Regions from separate parts of the Variovorax sp. PAMC26660 genome, predicted to be linked through region 2. Evidence: predicted binding sites of a transcription regulator. Region 2 holds the regulator's gene; each other region holds the start of a gene.
What was found. Region 2 encodes sigma-54, which starts transcription at its own class of promoters, with help from an activator protein. Its sites were predicted from a motif close to TGGCANGNAANCTGCTTT; they were not measured.

Region 1 (5,954 bases), 3.1 Mb from region 2:
ACAGGTGCTGGTCTGGCTGCCGCAGCCGATGCCCGTCGATCAACTGCAGGCGCTGCGCGATGCGCTGCAGGGCTGGAACGGCGTGCCGCCTTGCGCGGTGAGCCTCGTCAGCGCGCCGCTCCACGGCGGGCAGCACGAGGCGCTGGTTGCGCTCGGTGTGCAGGCGTGGGCGGTGCTCGATGGCTTGGACGGGCCCGCGCTGACGGCGTTGACCGCAAGGGCGCAAGCCCGCTGGCAACGCGAGCTTGCGCTGCGCACCGAACTCGAAAGCCTTCGCACGCGCATGGACGAGCGCAAATGGGTCGATCGCGCCAAGGGCCTGCTGATGTCCGCGCGCGGCATCGGCGAGGACGAAGCCTTCGGCCTGCTGCGCGGCGCGGCCATGCACGCGAACCTTCGGCTGGGCGAGGTCTCGCGCTCGGTCATCGAGGCCGCGCAGTGGGCCGATGCGATCAATCGCGCCGGGCAACTGCGCATGCTCTCGCAGCGGCTGGTGCGGGTGGCGGCACAGCTTCTGGCCGGCATCGACGTGCAGCGTGCGCGCGTGTTGCGCACGCAGTCGACCGAGCGGGTGCAGCAGAACCTGGATCATCTGGCGACCCTTGAACTGGGCGCGGCCGGCGTGCTTGCGCTGGGCGAAGTGCAGTCGGCCTGGAACGGGTTGGCCACGTCGCTGGCTGCAAAACCCGCGGCGCAGGGGCTGGCCGAGATCGATGCGCGCGGCGAGGCCTTGCTGCTGGCGGCCGAGGCCATGACGGAGGCGCTGGAAGCATCTGGCGCGCGGCGCGCGCTGCGCATCGTCAACATCTGCGGACGGCAGCGCATGCGGGCACAACGCCTGGCAAAAGATGCATTGCTGGCATCGACGCTCGCAGCAGATGCTTCGCATGGCCGCCTGCTGCCGACGATGAACGAGTTCGAAGCCGCGTTGCTGGAGCTGGAACGCGCGCCGCTCAGTTCACCCGAGATCCGCGCTGCATTGGTGACCGCGCGTGAAGAATGGCTGCGGCTGGTCGGCGGCGTGCAGGCGCTCGACAGCCCCGAAGGCCGTGCCACGCTGGTGCGTTCCAGCGAGGCGCTCGTCGACACCTTCGAGCGCCTCACCGGTTGGTACGAGCACAGCCTGCAGGTCATCATGTCCTGATGCCGGTTGTGCGACCGCCGTTGGATCAGGCCGCGGTTTTTTCTACATGCGCCTGGCGCGTGTAGAGGAAGTCGATCACCGCCTTGCGGGCGTGCACGTAGGCCGGGTCTTCGGCCAGCGCCACGCGGTTGCGCGGGCGGGCGATGCCCACCGTGAGCACGTCGCCGATGGTGGCGGCCGGGCCGTTGGTCAGCATCACGATGCGGTCGCTCAGCAGCACGGCTTCGTCGACGTCGTGGGTGACCATGACGACGGTGCTCTGCGTCTTCTGCACGATGGCCAGCAACTCGTCTTGCAGCTTGGCGCGGGTGAGGGCGTCGAGCGCGCCGAAGGGCTCGTCCATCAGCAGCACCTTGGGTTCCATCGACAGCGCGCGTGCAATGCCCACGCGCTGCTTCATGCCACCTGAGATTTCTCCGGGGCGCTTCTGTGCGGCGGGCGTGAGGCCGACCAGTGCGAGTGCGGCGTCGGTGCGCTCGCGCAACTGGGCCTTGGTTTCCGATGCCGCGAACACGCGCTCGACGGCGAGATAAACGTTCTCGAAGCAGGTCAGCCAGGGCAGCAGCGAATGGTTCTGGAACACCACCGCGCGCTCGGGGCCGGGACCCCTGATCTCGCGGTTGGCGCACAGCAGCACGCCCTGCGTGGGCGTGGTGAGCCCGGCGATCAGGTTCAGCAGCGTCGACTTGCCGCAGCCCGAGTGGCCGATCAGCGTGATGAACTCGCCCTTGGCCACATTGAGGTTGATGTCGCGCAGCGCGAGAAAGCGACCCTTGGGCGTCTTGAAAGCTTGTTCGACGCCGTGGATCTCGATGTACTTGGAGTCGTCGTTCATTGGAAACCTCCGCGCAGCAGCGCTGCGGTATTCGCCTTCGGAGCGGCCGTGCGGCTCATGACTTCACCTCTTCAAACGTGAACGCCGTGGCGAGCTTGATGAGCGCGAACTCCAGCACCAGGCCGACGATGCCGATCACGAAGATCGCGATGATGATGTTGGCGACGTTGAGGTTGTTCCACTCGTCCCACACCCAGAAGCCGATGCCGACGCCACCGGTCAGCATCTCGGCCGCCACGATCACCAGCCACGCGGTGCCCACTGCGAGGCGCACGCCGGTCAGCATGTAGGGCAGCACGGCGGGAAACAGGATCTTGGTGAGGATCTTCCATTCGCTCAGGTTCAGCACCTTCGCCACGTTCATGTAGTCGCTGGGCACGCGCTGCACGCCCACGGCGGTGTTGATCACCATCGGCCAGATCGAGCAGATGAAGATGGTCCAGATGGCGGCCGGGTTGGCGCCCTTGAACACCAGCAGGCCGATGGGCAGCCAGGCCAGCGGCGACACCGGGCGCAGCAGGCTGATCAGCGGGTTGAACATGCGCGCGAGGAACTCGAAGCGGCCGATGGCAAAGCCCGCAGGAATGCCCACCAGCGCCGCAAGTCCGAAGCCCAGCGCCACGCGCTGCAGCGAAGACAGCACGTTCCAGCCCACGCCCTGGTCGTTCGGGCCTTTGCTGTAGAACGGATCGCTGAACACGGTGAGTGCCTGCTGCCAGGTGGCGTACGGCGTGGGAAAGCCGGTGGTGCTGTTCATGGCCACCAGTTCCCAGATCAGCACCAGCAGGCCGAAGCCGGCGAGCGGCGGGAGCACGCGCATCCAGAAGGCGCGCAGGTCGCGGGGTGTGCGTTGCTTTTGCTCCCTCTCCCCCTTGGGGAGAGGGTTGGGGCGAGGGGCTGCCTCGGCGCGGGAAACACCCTCACCCCGGCCCTCTCCCGCACGCGGGAGAGGGGGAGGCAGGGATGCATCCAGGGGCGAATGAAAGACGGCACTGACCATGTTGCTCTCCCTATGCATGAATCTTGAACGACTCGGCGTATTTCTTCGGGTCCTTGCCGTCCCACACCGAGCCGTCGAACAGCTTGCTGGTGCGCATCGTTTCCTTGGGCACTGGCGTCTGCGTGGCGGCGGCGGCCTGCTTGTAGATGTCGATGCGGTTGATCTCGGTGGCCACCTTCAGGTAGTCGGGGTGTTCCTTCAGCAGGCCCCAGCGCTTGTGCTGCGTGAGGAACCACATGCCGTCCGACAGGTACGGGAAGTTCACGGCGCCGCCGTTGTAGAATTTCATGTGGTTGGGGTCGTCCCAGCTCTTGCCCAGGCCGTTGGTGTAGCGGCCCAGGATGCGCTGGTTGATGGCGTCCACGCTGGTGTTGACGTAGCTCTTGTCGGCGATGGTCTCGGCCATCTTGTTCTTGTTCTGCAGGCCGGCGTCGATCCACTTGCTGGCTTCGAGCACTGCGGCGGTCACGGCGCGCGCGGTGTTGGGGTACTTCTTCGTGAACTCGGCGGTGCAGCCGAGCACCTTCTCGGGGTGGTCCTTCCAGATGTCCTGCGTGGTGATGGCCGTGATGCCGATGCCGTCCATGATGGCGCGCTGGCCCCACGGTTCGCCGACGCAGTAGCCGTCCATGTTGCCCACGCGCATGTTGGCCACCATCTGCGGCGGCGGCACGGTGATGTTCTTCACGTCCTTGAACGGGTCGATGCCGGCCGAGGCGAGCCAGTAGTAGAGCCACATCGCGTGCGTGCCGGTGGGGAAGGTCTGGGCGAAGGTGTATTCGCGCTTCTCGCTGGCGATGAGCTTGGCGAGCGATGCGGCATCCACAGCGCCCTTGTCGGCCAGCTTCTTCGACAGCGTGATCGCCTGGCCGTTGTTGTTGAGGGTCATGAGCACGGCCATGTCCTTCTTCGGGCCGCTCAGGCCCAGGTGCATGCCGTAGACCAGGCCGTAGAGCACGTGCGCCATGTCGAGGTCGCCGTTGGCCAGCTTGTCGCGCACGCCGGCCCAGCTGGCTTCCTTGCTGGGCACGATCTTCACGCCGTACTTCTTGTCGATGCCCAGCACCGAGGCCATCACCACGCTGGCGCAGTCGGTCAGCGGGATGAAGCCGATCTTCACTTCTTCCTTTTCGGGCTTGTCCGAGCCCTGGGCCCAGACGGCGGCACGCAGTGCGGGGTCGATGCCCACGGCGCCGATGGCGGCGGCTTGCAGGACGCGGCGTCGGCTGAGGCGGGTTTTGAGCAGGTCGGTCATGGGGCGGGCTCCGGTTGAAGGCGGGACAAATGACAAAGAGAAAACAAGGCGAAAAACAAAAAAGGCGTCCTCACCGCGCGGGGGCTGCTCGAAAACGAGCCCCTGCGGATAAGGACGCCTTTGTCCGGTTCGGTGGGTGACACCCGCCATTGGGTGTTGCCTGCCTGAAGACCTGGTGGTCTGTGGGATCAGTGTTGCAAGCTGTGTGCCAAGCTGGCCGGTGCCTGGTTTGCTATGAAAGGAGTAGCGGATGGTGCAGAACTGCTGCGGGTGAGTTGGCTTTTCGGCTCTTGAGGCCCGGACGCACGCTTGTTGTGCACTGCACCAACTCGAACCGCATTCGGCCTCAGCGCGCAGGCGGCGTGTCGAGCGGCAGGTAGTCGGCCATCGCCAGCACCGACTCGGCCACGTCGACCAGGCGCCGGCTCTGGTTCATCGCGGTCTGGCGCAGCATCTTGTGGGCCTCTTCTTCGCTCAGGCGCCGGTGCGCCATCAGCAGGCCCTTGGCGCGCTCGACGATCTTTCGTTCGTTGAGCGAGGCGCGCACGGTTTCGAGTTCATCGCCCATGGCCTGCAGCCGATGCGACTGTGCCTGGACCATGTCGAGCACGGAGCGCTCCAGGTGGCGGCCGAACTGGGCGGGTGCGGCGGCTTGCGCATCGGCATCGTCGAAGAACATGGCGCCGTCGGCTTGCGGGGCCAGCGTGCCGAGCACCTCCTGGTATTTCTGCAGCTCGCTGCGCGCCTGTGCGATCTTGTGGCCGCAGAGCGCGCGCAAGTCGGCGGCCAGGCGGTCTTCGACGGTCTTCATGGCGTCGATGCGGCGGGTGCAGCAGTCGAACCACGTCTGGCTCAGTTGGGCGTCGGCCGTGTCAGGCGGCGTGGCTGGCGCGGAGGTGGCACCCATGCGGCGCATGCGCTCCAGCTCGGCCAGCGTGGCATCGGACTGGCTTTCGCGCCACAGCGCGAGCAGTGCCGCATCGGAGAAATCAGTGAAGACCTGGAAGCAGCGCTCCTGCGATTCGATCAGGTGCAGCCATTGCAGGCGCTGCACCTCGCTGCTGCTGCCCTGCGACAGCACCGCGACGCCGAAGGCGCGCTCCTGGCCCGCGAACTCCTTGCCCTGCATGAAATTGAACATCGCCACCAGCAGGCGCGAAATCTCCGGGTCGGTGGCGCCATCGGCCGCCTCGAACACCACCGACAGCAGGCCCGCGACGAGCTTGGCAAAGGCGGCGGTGGCCTGGGCCGGCTTCAGTTCGAGCGCGCCGACGCGGCGGCGCAATGCGGGCAGCGCGTCCAGCCCCGGCAGCACCCAGGCGATGCGGCTGAAGAGGCGGGCGCCGTTGCCGGGGCCGGCGCGATGTTGGGCCTCGGTTTCGAGCTGGTCGAAACCGGCGCGCACCTCCTGTTCGAGCGCCAGGCATTCGGCGATCTGCGGATCGCGCTGGTCGGCGAAGCGGCCGCCGCGCGAGGCCAGGAACACGTTCGACATGCCACGCTCGCGCTGCAGTGCATGGACCAACCGGCCGATCACGCCGACCAGATCGCTCGTGCGGGCGAGCTGGTCCAGCTCGTCGATTTCGCAGCGGCGGGCGGCGATCAGAAAGTTCAGTCCGGATTTCATGGGTGGGGGAGCGCGCGGGTAGGGGCACTCTGTCACTGCAACATCCGTGCCTCGAGGGCGCCGCTTGCCCCTTGGCGGGCGTGCCCGGCAGGC
Region 2 (5,954 bases):
TCCAGGTCGTCAATTACCTGGTCGGCGAAGCAAAGAAGGGCTGATCGGCCCTTTCCAGGCGCGGGGCACTTCGTGTCCGCGGCGCCTTCTTTCCACAGGGATGGCACCGGCGAACCGGCCCGATCGGTTTCAGGGTGTTTCCTGAATGGAACACAAGCTCGCTTTGGCGGGCTTTTTCATCGGCGATGGTGGGCTGCTGTAATCAGCCGCATACAATGCCGCAGAGCAAGTTTCGTGCCTCTATGACATTGCATTCTTACCCCATCACTTCCCTCCTCCGTCGCATCGGCCGCCTGGCCGCCAGCGCGCTGTTGCTGGCCGGTCTCGCCTCAGGCGCGCTGGCCGAGACCGCCGACCGCTCCAAGCCGATGAACATCGAGTCCGACGCGATGCGCTACGACGACCTGAAACAGACCAGCGTGTTCACCGGCAACGTGCTGGTCACGAAGGGCACCATCATCATTCGCGGCGCGCGCCTCGATGTGCGCCAGGACCCAGAGGGCTACCAGTACGGCGTGGTCACGGCGGCGCCTGGCAAGCGGGCGTATTACAAGCAGAAACGCAATGCGCCCGACGAGTGGATCGAGGGCGAGTCCGAAGTCATCGAGTACGACAGCCGCGCTGACAACGTCAAGTTCATCCGCAATGCCGAGATGCGCCGCCTGCTCGGCTCGACGCCGAACGACGAGAGCCACGGCGCCCTGATCGTCTACGACCAGAGCAACGACACCTACACGGTCAACGGTTCTACCGTGCCGCCGAACACGGCGGTCAACGCGTCGTCCCCGACCGGCCGCGTCAAGACCATCCTTACACCCAAGGCCGTCCCGGCGCCTGCAGCCGGCGCTTCCGCCCCGGCCGGCGCGAAGCCTGCGGCAGCGGCGCCCACCCCGGCCGCCGGCAAGGGCCTGCGTTCGACCACCACGCTCGGTGCCGAGGGAGAAACCCGAAAGTGATCGAAACCGCTGGAACCCAGGACGCCAACGGCAAGCCGGGCAGCCGCCTGGTCGCGCGCGGCCTGAAGAAGAGCTACGGCAGCCGCACGGTCGTCAAGGACGTCTCGCTCGACGTGCAGAAGGGCGAAGTCGTCGGCCTGCTGGGGCCCAACGGCGCCGGCAAGACCACTTCGTTCTACATGATCGTGGGCCTGGTGCGTGCCGACGCGGGCGACATCACGATCGACGGCGAGCCCATCGCCCACATGCCGATCCACCGCCGTGCCCGCATGGGCCTGAGCTACCTGCCGCAGGAAGCCTCGATCTTCCGCAAGCTCACGGTCGAGGAAAACGTGCGTGCCGTGCTGGAACTCCAGAGCGAGCCCGACGAAAGCGGCAAGCTCGTGTCCCTGTCGAAGCAGCACATCGAAGAGCGCCTGACCGAGCTGCTGACCGACCTGCGGGTCGACCACCTGCGCGATTCGCCTGCGCTCGCCCTGTCGGGCGGCGAGCGCCGCCGCGTCGAGATCGCGCGCGCGCTGGCCACCCAGCCGCGCTTCATCCTGCTGGACGAACCCTTTGCCGGCATCGACCCGATCGCGGTCATTGAAATCCAGCGGATCATCAGTTTCCTGAAAGAGCGCGGCATCGGCGTGCTCATCACCGACCACAACGTGCGTGAAACGCTGGGCATCTGCGATCACGCGTTCATCATCAGCGACGGGCATGTGCTGGCACAAGGCACGCCCTCGGAGATCGTCGACAACGCCGAAGTACGCAGGGTGTACCTGGGCGAACACTTCCGGATGTAGGGAGGGCGGCTTTCCCCATGAAGCAAGGGCTGTCCCTTCGCGTCTCGCAGCATCTCGCGCTCACACCCCAGCTGCAGCAGTCGATCCGTCTGCTGCAGCTCTCCACGCTCGAACTGAGCCAGGAGGTGGAGCAGATGCTCGACGAGAACCCGTTCCTCGAACGCACCGCCGAAGAAGCGGCGCGTGAGGAGTTCGGGCTCGATGCCGTCGACACGCCGGTCCAGCGCGACGAGGCAGGCGAAGCCGCCGAAAGCGAATTCGCCTCGGCGCCCACCAGCAGCACGAGCACCGCGTCCACCGAGACCAGCACCCCGGGCGAATCCGACGGCCCCGCCGCCGAGATCGCCGAGCGCGAGCCCGACTGGGAAGGCGACGGCACCGTCGACATGGCACCGGACGACAGCGAGTGGGGCAGCGATGCACCCGCGCGACAGAACAACCTGGGCAACGACGAGCGCGCCGACGCCACCGAACTCGCACGCAGCCAGGAGTCGCTGCAATCGTTCCTGCACCGCCAGGCGCTGAGCCTGCGCCTGAACGAAAACGACTGCGCCGCGCTGCGCTTCCTGATCGAGTCGCTCAACGACGACGGCTACCTCGAAGACTCGCTGCCTGCCTTGGCTTCGGGCCTCGCGGGCGACGACAACGATCAGTTCGACGACCTCGTGCACCACTTTCAGGTGGCGCTGGGCCTGCTGCAGAGCTTGGAGCCCGTGGGCGTGGGCGCGCGCGACCTGGGCGAATGCCTGGGCATCCAGTTGCGCGCACTGGCTGCCGAAGACCGCGACATGGACGAAGCGCAGGCGCAGGTCTACAAGATCGCCATTGCCATCTGCAAGCAGCCGATGGAGCTGCTCGCGCGACGCGACTTCAAGCGGCTGGCCACGCTCACCCGCAGCAACGAGGAGCTGGTGCGCTCGGCGCTGCAGGTCATTGCGCGGCTCGAACCCAAGCCGGGGCGCCGCTTTGTCGACGTCGAGCGCAACATCGTCATTCCCGACGTGATCGTCACCAAGACCGGACGCGGCACCGGCATCAAGTTTCGCGTCATGCTGAACCCCGAGGTGATGCCGCGCCTGCGCGTGCACGACATCTATGCTGGCGCGCTCAAGGCGCACAAGGGCGAGGGCAGCCAGGCGCTGTCGCAGCGTCTGCAGGAGGCGCGCTGGTTCATCAAGAACATCCAGCAGCGCTTCGACACCATCCTGCGCGTGAGCAATGCCATCGTCGAACGGCAAAAGAGCTACTTCGTGCACGGCGAACTCGCGATGCGGCCGCTGGTGCTGCGCGAGATTGCCGACGAACTGGGGCTGCACGAGTCGACCATCTCGCGCGTGACCACCGCCAAGTACATGTCCACGCCTTTCGGCACGGTCGAGCTCAAGTATTTCTTCGGCTCTGCGCTGGGCACCGAGACCGGCGGCAACGCATCGAGCACCGCGGTGCGCGCGCTCATCAAGCAGTTCGTGACCTCCGAGAGCATCAAGAAGCCGCTGTCGGACAGCCAGATCTCCGAGATGCTGAAGGAACAAGGCATCGAATGCGCGCGGCGCACGGTGGCCAAGTACCGCGAAGCGCTGCGCATCGCGCCCGCGAACCTGCGCAAAGCCCTGTAGAAGACCGCCAATGGCCCATCGCCCACGGAGCCGCCTGCTGTCGCGCTGTGGACGTTGGGTCTTTTTCCTGGCGGTGGTGTCGCTGTTCGCCGGCTGCGCCAACTTGCCCGACGAGGCGCCGCGCCCACCCACCAAGGCCATGGCCGCATCGACCGACACCGCGCTCGGCAAGATCGCGCTGGCTTCCCAGCCCGACCCCGATCTGAGCGGCTTTCGCCTGATGCCGGGCGGCGACTTTGCCTTCGACACCCGCATCCAGTTGGCGCGCCGCGCCCAGCGCACGCTCGACGTGCAGTACTACCAGATCGAGAACGACGAGACCGGCCGCTACCTGCTGCGCACCCTGCGCGACGCGGCCCAGCGCGGCGTGCGGGTGCGCCTGCTGATGGACGACCTCTACACCTCGGGCGAAGACGAACTGCTGCTCGGCCTGGCCGCCACGCCGAATGTCGAGCTGCGCCTGTTCAACCCGTTTCCGGCCGGGCGCGGCAGCCTGCTCAAGCGCTTCACTGCGTCGCTGTTCGATTTCGAGCGGGTCAACCGCCGCATGCACAACAAGCTGTTCATCGCCGATGGCGCGATGGCGGTGGCGGGCGGGCGCAACATCGGCAACCAGTACTTCACGCGCACCTCGGGCGAGAACTTCATCGACCTCGACACCTTCGTCGCCGGCGCGCTGGTGCCACGCCTGGGCAGCCTGTTCGACCAGTACTGGAACAGCGTCTACGTGCGGCCGATCCAGTCGGTGGTGGCGAGCGGCCTGTCGCGCGAAGAACTGCAAAAACGCTTCGATGTCGCCACCGGCCCTGCCACCACGCCGCCCCCGCCGAAGCCCGCGCCCAACGACCTGCTCGGCTACAGCCCCATGGTCGAAAACCTCGACGCCGGCAAGCTCGACCTGATCTGGACCACCGCCGAGGCCTACGCCGATTCACCCGACCGCGTGATCGGCAAGACGGCGTCGTACGGCGGCGTGCCGCTGCTGGACGTCGACAGCGTGCGCTACAACGTGGTCGAGCAGATGCGCCGCGCGCGCTCCGAAGTGACCATCGTTTCGCCCTACCTGATCCCGGGTGCCACGGGGCTCGATGTGATGCGCGAGATCCGCGGGCGCAACGTGAAGATCAGTGTCGTCACCAACTCGCTGGCCGCCACCGACGAGCCGCTGGTCCACACCGCCTACCGGCGCTACCGGCCGGACATGCTCAAGCTGGGCGTCGACCTCTACGAACTGAGTTCGACGCGCACGCGGCGCAGCGTGCGGCTGGGGCTGTTCGGCACCTCGATCGGGCGGCTGCACGCCAAGTCGGCCGTGATCGACCAGCGCATCCTGTTCGTCGGCTCGATGAATTTCGATCCGCGCTCCGAGTCGCACAACACCGAGATCGGGCTGTTCATCCGCAGCCCCGAGATGGCGCAGCAGACGCTCAAGCTGATCGACGTCCTCAAGCAGCAGGGCGCCTACCGGCTGCGCTTTGCCGAAGGCAGCGACGGCTCGCGCATCGAGTGGGTCAGCGAAGACGCCGGGCAGACCACCGTGCTCCACGAAGAGCCCGATTCGGGCTTCTGGGACCGCACCATGCTCGAACTGCTGGCGCCGCTCACGCCCGAGAGCCTGCTGTAGACGCCCCCGGCGTTCAGCCGCCGCGCACGGCCGACCAGACCAGCCGCAGGCCCAGCAGGCCCATCACGCCGCCGGCCGCCCGGTCGATCCAGGTCTTGTAGCGCAGGTAGGCCGAGCGCGGCGCTGCCGAGGACAGCGCCAGCGCGACGATGGTGTACCAGCCGGTCTCGATGCAGAAGATGACCGCCGGCACCGCCAGCGCCAGCACCAGCGGCACCTCGCGCGGCAGGAAGGCCGCGAAGATGCTCGCGTACACCACCGCCGTCTTGGGGTTGCTGACCTGCGTGGCCAGGCCCAGCAGGAAGGTGCGCCCGCCCCGGCCCTGCTGGCGCGGGGATGTGCCGGCGTCCTGCGCCACGTCCAGCGGCTGTCGCGCGCCGCGCCAGATCCGGATGCCCAGGTAGATGAGGTAGGCGCCGCCAAAACCCTTGATGGCCAGATACAGGCCGGGCACCGCCAGGAACGCGGCCTGCAGGCCGGCCATCGCGGCGATCGCGAAGACCATGCCGCCCGCGCCCATGCCCAGTGCCGCCGCCAAGCCGTCGCCGCGCGAGGCCACGGCGGTGCGCGCCACCATGACGAAACTGGGGCCCGGGCTCATCGCGCCCACGGCCATGGCGCCGGCGATGCCGAGCAGGGAAAGGGTGTTGTCCATCGGGTCTGACTCCTGGGATGCCTTGAAAAGCGCGAACAGCGTGCAGAAATGCACGTTGATCGGAGATTGAAAAGTAAACTATAAGTAGTACTTTGATATCTTTTGTTTTACATTTTCTGCATCGGACTACCGCGGTGCAAAAAATGAAAAATCTTCTACTCCTCGCTGTCTGGGCCATGGTCCTGTCGTTCCTGCTGAGCTTTTTCTACTGGAACGATGCACCGCTTTCCGAGCAACTGATCTTCGGCGCGGTGATGACTGTTGTCACCGGTGCCTGGATGCTTGCTTTGCTGAATCTTCCGCGTGCGGTCA
Region 3 (5,954 bases), 1.3 Mb from region 2:
GGCGAGTTCCACGCCGCTGCGCAATGCGGGGCAGTGGACCATCGGCACAGCCTTGGGGCTCTACTTCACGCCGCATGTGGTCTCGCTGGTGGCGAGCGTGTGGTGGGCGATTGCGCTGGCCATTGCCTGGGCGCTGCTGCTGGGCTGGGGCTTCGGGCGCTGGCTGCATGGGCTGCACGCCGCACGCATGCCGCATGTGCCGGCGAAATCCATGAGAGCCACTACTTACTTTGCAGGCGCGATTGGCGGCGCATCGGAGATGACGCTGCTGGCCGAATCGGCCGGCGCGCGCACCGACCTCGTGGCTGCCGCGCACAGCCTGCGGCTGGTGGTGGTGACGGTCACGATCCCGTTCGCGATGCAGTGGAGCGGGCTGCAGGGGCTGGAAATCAACCCGCCGGGCCCGCGTGAAGTCAACACGGGCGGGCTCTTGCTGCTCGCGCTGGCCACGGGTGTCGGCGGGCTGGTGATGCGCGCGCTCAAGCGCACCAACCCGTGGTTCATCGGGCCGCTGCTGGTGGCGATGGGCTTCACCATCGCGGGGCAGTCGCTGTCGGCGGTGCCCACGTGGATGTCGAACATGGCGCAGTTGGTGATTGCGGTGAGCCTGGGCGTGCGCTTCAGCCGGGAGTTCATTCACACGGCGCCGCGCTGGCTGGGCTCGGTCGCGTTGGGCACCTTCGGCATGCTGCTGCTGTGCGGCGGGGTGGCGTGGCTGCTGGCCTGGGCGACGGGGCTGCATCCGGCCACGATGCTCCTGAGCACCTCGCCGGGCGGCATCGCCGAGATGTCGATCACGGCCAAGGTGCTGCAGCTCGGGGTGCCGGTGGTGACGGCCTTTCAGGTGTGCCGGCTGGTGGCGGTGCTGCTGCTGGTGGGGCCGATGTTCCGGTGGATCTACCGGTAAAGGCGACGGCCATCACCCAATGAAAAAGCGCCCCGTGGGGCGCTTTGTTGTCTGTGCGAGTGGCCGGGCCGCTCAGTGCACCAGCACCGGCGTGTGGGCCAGCTCGGCATAGCCTTCGAGCGTGTCCTCGACTTCTTCCTGCGTGGGCGTGTTGAGCTGCCAGGCGGTGATCTGCTGCTGGAACAGTTCGGCCCAGGAGCCGTCGAGGTAGACCTCCTTGCCCGAGCGCTTGTCCACGATCTCGAAGCCGTGGCGTTCGAGGACCGGCACATTGGGCATTGCGCGCTCGTCGCCTTCATTTGGCTGCACGTGCACGACGACGAAGGACTCCGAGTCGTAAAGCATGTTCATGGCGGGCCCTGTGAGGATGTCGATGGCGTTCATGGGGGTTAGATAGCAATCAACGCGCCAGTTTCAAGAACAGTTGTCGTATGGCCTCTTCCCGGAACTGGTTTATGAGCTTTTTGCCTCAATTCGCCGGCGCCTCGGGTAGGGATTTGCGCAATTGAGCGTCAGCGAAGTTGCCGTTGGGCTCGGTCTGCTTGATCCGGACCGGCAGGTAGCCATACGCCGGCGCCAGCCAAAGCTCGAGCTTGCTGTCGAACTCCTGCCGGGGGCTGCGCGTGAGCTTGCGCGCCGTGTATTCCCCGGCGGGCAGGCTCAGTTTTTCTTCTTCGCCGACCACGAAGACCCAGATGCCGGCATCGCGCGGCCCTACGGTCTGCACCGAAATCTTGCTGCCCGTGGGGTAGCGGCCCGGGTCGCCGGCCAGCAGGCCGCCGAGCTGCATCATCACGCTGAGCCGGTCTTGCGCGCCCGCCAGCAGCGGCACGGGGGGCGCGTTGTTGCTGAAGATCACCTGCGCCTGGTCACGCACGAAATGCGAGGCCACCTCGGCCTTGCGGCTCTCGGAGTAGCGCTCGGGCTCGATGCCCGAGGGGCCGATCCGGCCGGTGCTGTGCTGGCTGCGGATGGTGCTGAACAGCAGCTTGAGCGTCAGCCGCGCGTCGTAGCGGCTGCCGTCCTGCAGCCAGACCAGCTCGCCGAACACGCCCTGCATTGGCGAGGCGCCGTCCTGGCCGGTGGCGGTGAAATCGAGCGTGACCGAGCCCGGAATGCGCAGCGACTGGGTGCCGACGATGTTGCCGGACGTCGGGTTGGACGCACCGGCCGTGGCCCCTGGCGCGCTGTCCCCGGTGCCGCCCGCAGCTGCTGCGCCGGCCGGAGCGCTGGCAGCGGCTTCCGGCGGTTTTGCTCCTGAATCGGTAGCGGCCTGCGCAGTCAGGTCGGGCGTTTCCGGGGTGGGAGTCGCGGAAGCATCCGGTTCCGGCGCGACAGTCTCGGGTGTCGGTTTCGGCCGGGGCACCGAGGGCGCGCGCGGCCGCCTGGGCTTCACCGCCGCCGGTGGCCGGGCCTCGACCGGCGCGGTCGCGGCCGGCGCCGCGGGCTTGTCCGACGCCGGCGGCGCGATCACGATCGTGCGCGTGATGAACTTGTTCGCCAGCGGCGAGGGCTCCGGCCCCATGGCCGTCGGCGCCAGCCCGAGCACCAGCACATGGACCAGCGCCACCGCCAGCGTCAGCCCGGCCAGCACCCGCCAGGACGGACGACCGGGCAGGCGAAGGGACAGCGAAGAGGGGGCGGCAAGCGTCGACATCAGTGTGTGGAGTGGGGGCCAGGTGCCGAGGTTCACGAAGACCATCTCGGTACACTGCCGCCCGTTCAACCAGTTTAAGTGGGAGCGGCACCGCGACCTGTCTTCGCGGCGCTTCCGCATCACGCACCGCACCATGAAACTCGCCACCCTGAAGGACGGCTCGCGCGACGGCCAGCTCGTCGTTGTCTCGCGCGACCTCACGCTCGCCCACTACGCCACCGGCATCGCGAGCCGCATGCAGCAGGTGCTGGACGACTGGGGCTTCATGAGCCCGCAGTTGCAGGACCTGTACGACGCCGTCAACACCGGCCGCGCGCGCCACTCCTTTCCCTTCGATCCCTCGCTGTGCATGGCGCCGCTGCCGCGCGCCTACCAGTGGGCGGATGGCTCGGCCTACCTGAACCACGTCGAGCTGGTGCGCAAGGCGCGCAACGCCGAAGTGCCCGAGAGCTTTTATTCCGACCCGCTGATGTACCAGGGCGGCAGCGACGACTTCCTCGGTCCGACCGACGACGTGATCGTGCCCAGCGAAGCCATGGGCATCGACTTCGAGGCCGAGATCGCCGTCATCACCGGCGACGTGAAGATGGGCGCCACGCCCGACCAGGCCCTGGACGGCATCCGCCTCGTGATGCTGGCCAACGACGTGAGCCTGCGCAACCTGATCCCGGCCGAGCTGGCCAAGGGCTTCGGCTTCTTCCAGAGCAAGCCCGCCACTGCCTTCAGCCCCGTGGCCGTCACGCTCGACGAAATCGGCGAGGCCTGGCAGGACGGCCGCGTGCACCTGGCGCTGCAAAGCAGCTGGAACGGCCGCAAGGTCGGCATGTGCGACGCCGGCCCGGAGATGACCTTCCACTTCGGCCAGCTCATCGCCCACATCGCCAAGACGCGCAACGTGCGCGCCGGCAGCATCGTCGGCAGCGGCACCGTGAGCAACAAGGGCGTCGAGAAGAAAGACGGCCAGATGGACTGGCCCAAGGGCTATTCGTGCATCGCCGAGAAGCGCTGCATCGAGACCATCCAGGGTGGCGCACCCGTCACCGATTTCATGAAGTTCGGCGACACCATCCGCATCGAGATGAAGGGCCTGGACGGGCGCTCGCTGTTCGGTGCGATCGACCAGGAAATCGTGTCGACGAACGGGCGGCCGAAGGAGGCGCCGGTATCGCTGGTGAAGCCGCAGGCGGAAGAAGCCGCCGAAGACTGAGGCACTGCGGCAACGCCGCATGCCTGCGCTCGCCACGGGCGCCCTCCCTGCCGTGGCTATGATCGCGCCGCTGCCTTCGCGCCTCTGTGTCGCGTCGGGCAGCGCGTCCGGCGGCTGCGTTCCGCGGCCGCCTCATACCAAGAAAAAAGGGAGTTTTCCAATGCGTTATTTGCCTATTGCCGCGGCTGTGCTCGCGGTCGTCACCCTCGTCGGTTGCGAAACCTTGAAGAACGCCGACACCGGCGGGCTCACCCAGGCGGGCGGTTCGGCCTTGAAGGCCGTGTCGCTGACCGATGCGGAAGTCACCGCGATGTCCGACCAGTCCTGCGCCGCCCTGGACCAGAAGAACCAGATCGCGCCCGCCAACAGCCGCTACACCACGCGCCTGAACCAGGTCATCAAGCAGATGCCCACCAGCGTGGGCGGCAAGACGGCCAACTACAAGGTCTACATGACCAAGGACGTGAATGCCTGGGCCATGGCCAATGGCTGCATCCGCGTCTACAGCGGTCTCATGGACCTGATGAATGACGATGAACTGCGCGGCGTGATCGGCCACGAGATCGGTCACGTGGCGCTGGGCCACTCCAAGTCGCGCATGCAGACCGTCTACGCCGCCTCGGCCGTGCGTGGACTGGCCGGCGCCGCTGGCGGCGTCGCTGCCCAGTTGTCGAAGTCGCAGGCAGGCGACCTGGGCGAGAAGTTCGTCAACGCGCAGTTCTCGCAAGCGAACGAAAGCGCGGCCGACAACTATTCCTTCGACCTGCTCACCGAGCGCAAGCTCGAGCGCAAGGGACTGGTCAGCGCCTTCGACAAGCTGGCGAAGCTCAGCGGTGGCGCTACCGGCAGCTCGATCATGAGTTCGCATCCGCCCTCGGCCGATCGCTCGGCGCGCATGCAAAAGCGTCTGGACGCAGCCAAGTAAGCAAGGCGCTACGCGTCTGTCATCGCTCGCAGCAGCAGCTCCTTCTGCGAGCGGATGCCGAGCCGGCGGAAGGCCCGGTACTGGTGCGTGCGAACGGTGGTCAGTTCGACGCCGATCTCGCGCGCCGCTTCCTTGGCGGTCTTGCCCGCCATCAGGTGCGCGATGACTTCGCGCTCGCGCAGGCTCAAGGTCAAGAGGCGCGAGGCGAAGGCAGGCGCCACCGCTTCCCGTGCGACCACCGCGCTGCGGCCGTGCGCCATCGTGGCGTCGGCCAGCAGCGTGGCGTGCATCTCGATCACCGCAAAGTCGCCATCGCCGAACTCGGGCTGCGCCAGGCTGCGATAGAAGCTCACCGCCACGCGCTGGCCGGTGGGCGTCAGCAGCAGCACCGAGGCGCGTTCGCGGATGCCGACATCGCCATAGCAGGCGGCGCGGTAGGCCGGGTCGGCCACTTCGTCGGCACGCTGATGGCCCAGCCACAACTGCGCGCGACGCGGCAGCTTGCGGGCCGCCAGCCAGGTCATGTTGGGGTCGAGCAGGTCGAAGCGCTGCGCCACATAGCGTTCGGCGGTGCGCTCGGCCGTGCTGCCGTAGCTGCTGGCGGCCGACACCGCCTCGATGCGGCCGGTGGCGTCGACCACGAACACGGTGCAGAAGGTCACGGGCATCACGCGGTGCATGGCCGCGAGGTAGCTCGTGGCCAGGTGCGGCGTGCCGATGCCGGCCAGCACATCGCCGACAACCGCAGCGGATAACGCGGCGTCGGTGTTGGGGTGGATGCGCCAGCGTCTCATGCGTCAAAAGGAAAGATCAGGGTAAATACCTCGTACGAAGTTATGACAGTGAGGGCCGTGGCGCATCGGGACAATCCCGTTGCATGACGAACCCCACCGTTGCCGCCGTCGCCGATGCCGCGAGCGGCCCCGTGCCGCCGCCGCTGCACGCCACCGAACTGCCGCCTTCGGTCGGCGCCTTCCACTACACGCGCTACAAGCCCTGGACGCCGCCGCTCGAAGAAGGCGGCATCGAGCCCGGCCGCCATCCGGTCGTGATCGCCGGCGGCGGGCCAGTGGGCATGGCGCTCGCGCTGGGGCTGGCCAACCACGGCGTGCGCTGCGTGATCCTCGAAGCCGACGACACGGTGTGCGTGGGCAGCCGCGCCGCCTGCATTTCGCGCCGCAGCCTCGAAATCATGGCGCGGCTCGGCGTGCTGCCGGCCTTCAGGGCCAAGGGCCTGCCGTGGACCGGCGGGCGCAGC

Region 1: the regulator sigma-54 is predicted to act here: its motif matches at 4,428-4,445, upstream of H7F35_RS00140 (CmpA/NrtA family ABC transporter substrate-binding protein).
Region 3: the regulator sigma-54 is predicted to act here: its motif matches at 1,301-1,318, upstream of H7F35_RS08515 (DUF3567 domain-containing protein).

What each region holds. Positions count from the first base shown of each region.
Region 1 is NZ_CP060295.1:24,930-30,883, reverse strand. It holds gene H7F35_RS00155 (ANTAR domain-containing protein) at 1-1,144, shown strand, start outside; gene H7F35_RS00150 (ABC transporter ATP-binding protein) at 1,170-1,979, opposite strand; gene ntrB (nitrate ABC transporter permease) at 2,035-2,979, opposite strand; gene H7F35_RS00140 (CmpA/NrtA family ABC transporter substrate-binding protein) at 2,990-4,234, opposite strand; gene H7F35_RS00135 (nitrate regulatory protein) at 4,581-5,861, opposite strand.
Region 2 is NZ_CP060295.1:3,106,724-3,112,677, forward strand. It holds gene H7F35_RS14905 (thiol:disulfide interchange protein DsbA/DsbL) at 1-44, shown strand, start outside; gene lptA (lipopolysaccharide transport periplasmic protein LptA) at 243-956, shown strand; gene lptB (LPS export ABC transporter ATP-binding protein) at 953-1,747, shown strand; gene rpoN (RNA polymerase factor sigma-54) at 1,765-3,363, shown strand; gene H7F35_RS14925 (phospholipase D family protein) at 3,374-4,987, shown strand; gene H7F35_RS14930 (LysE family translocator) at 5,001-5,642, opposite strand; gene H7F35_RS14935 (hypothetical protein) at 5,777-5,954, shown strand, end outside.
Region 3 is NZ_CP060295.1:1,770,643-1,776,596, reverse strand. It holds gene H7F35_RS08520 (AbrB family transcriptional regulator) at 1-907, shown strand, start outside; gene H7F35_RS08515 (DUF3567 domain-containing protein) at 980-1,258, opposite strand; gene H7F35_RS08510 (DUF3108 domain-containing protein) at 1,377-2,564, opposite strand; gene H7F35_RS08505 (fumarylacetoacetate hydrolase family protein) at 2,698-3,771, shown strand; gene H7F35_RS08500 (M48 family metalloprotease) at 3,932-4,696, shown strand; gene H7F35_RS08495 (helix-turn-helix transcriptional regulator) at 4,705-5,490, opposite strand; gene H7F35_RS08490 (FAD-dependent monooxygenase) at 5,574-5,954, shown strand, end outside.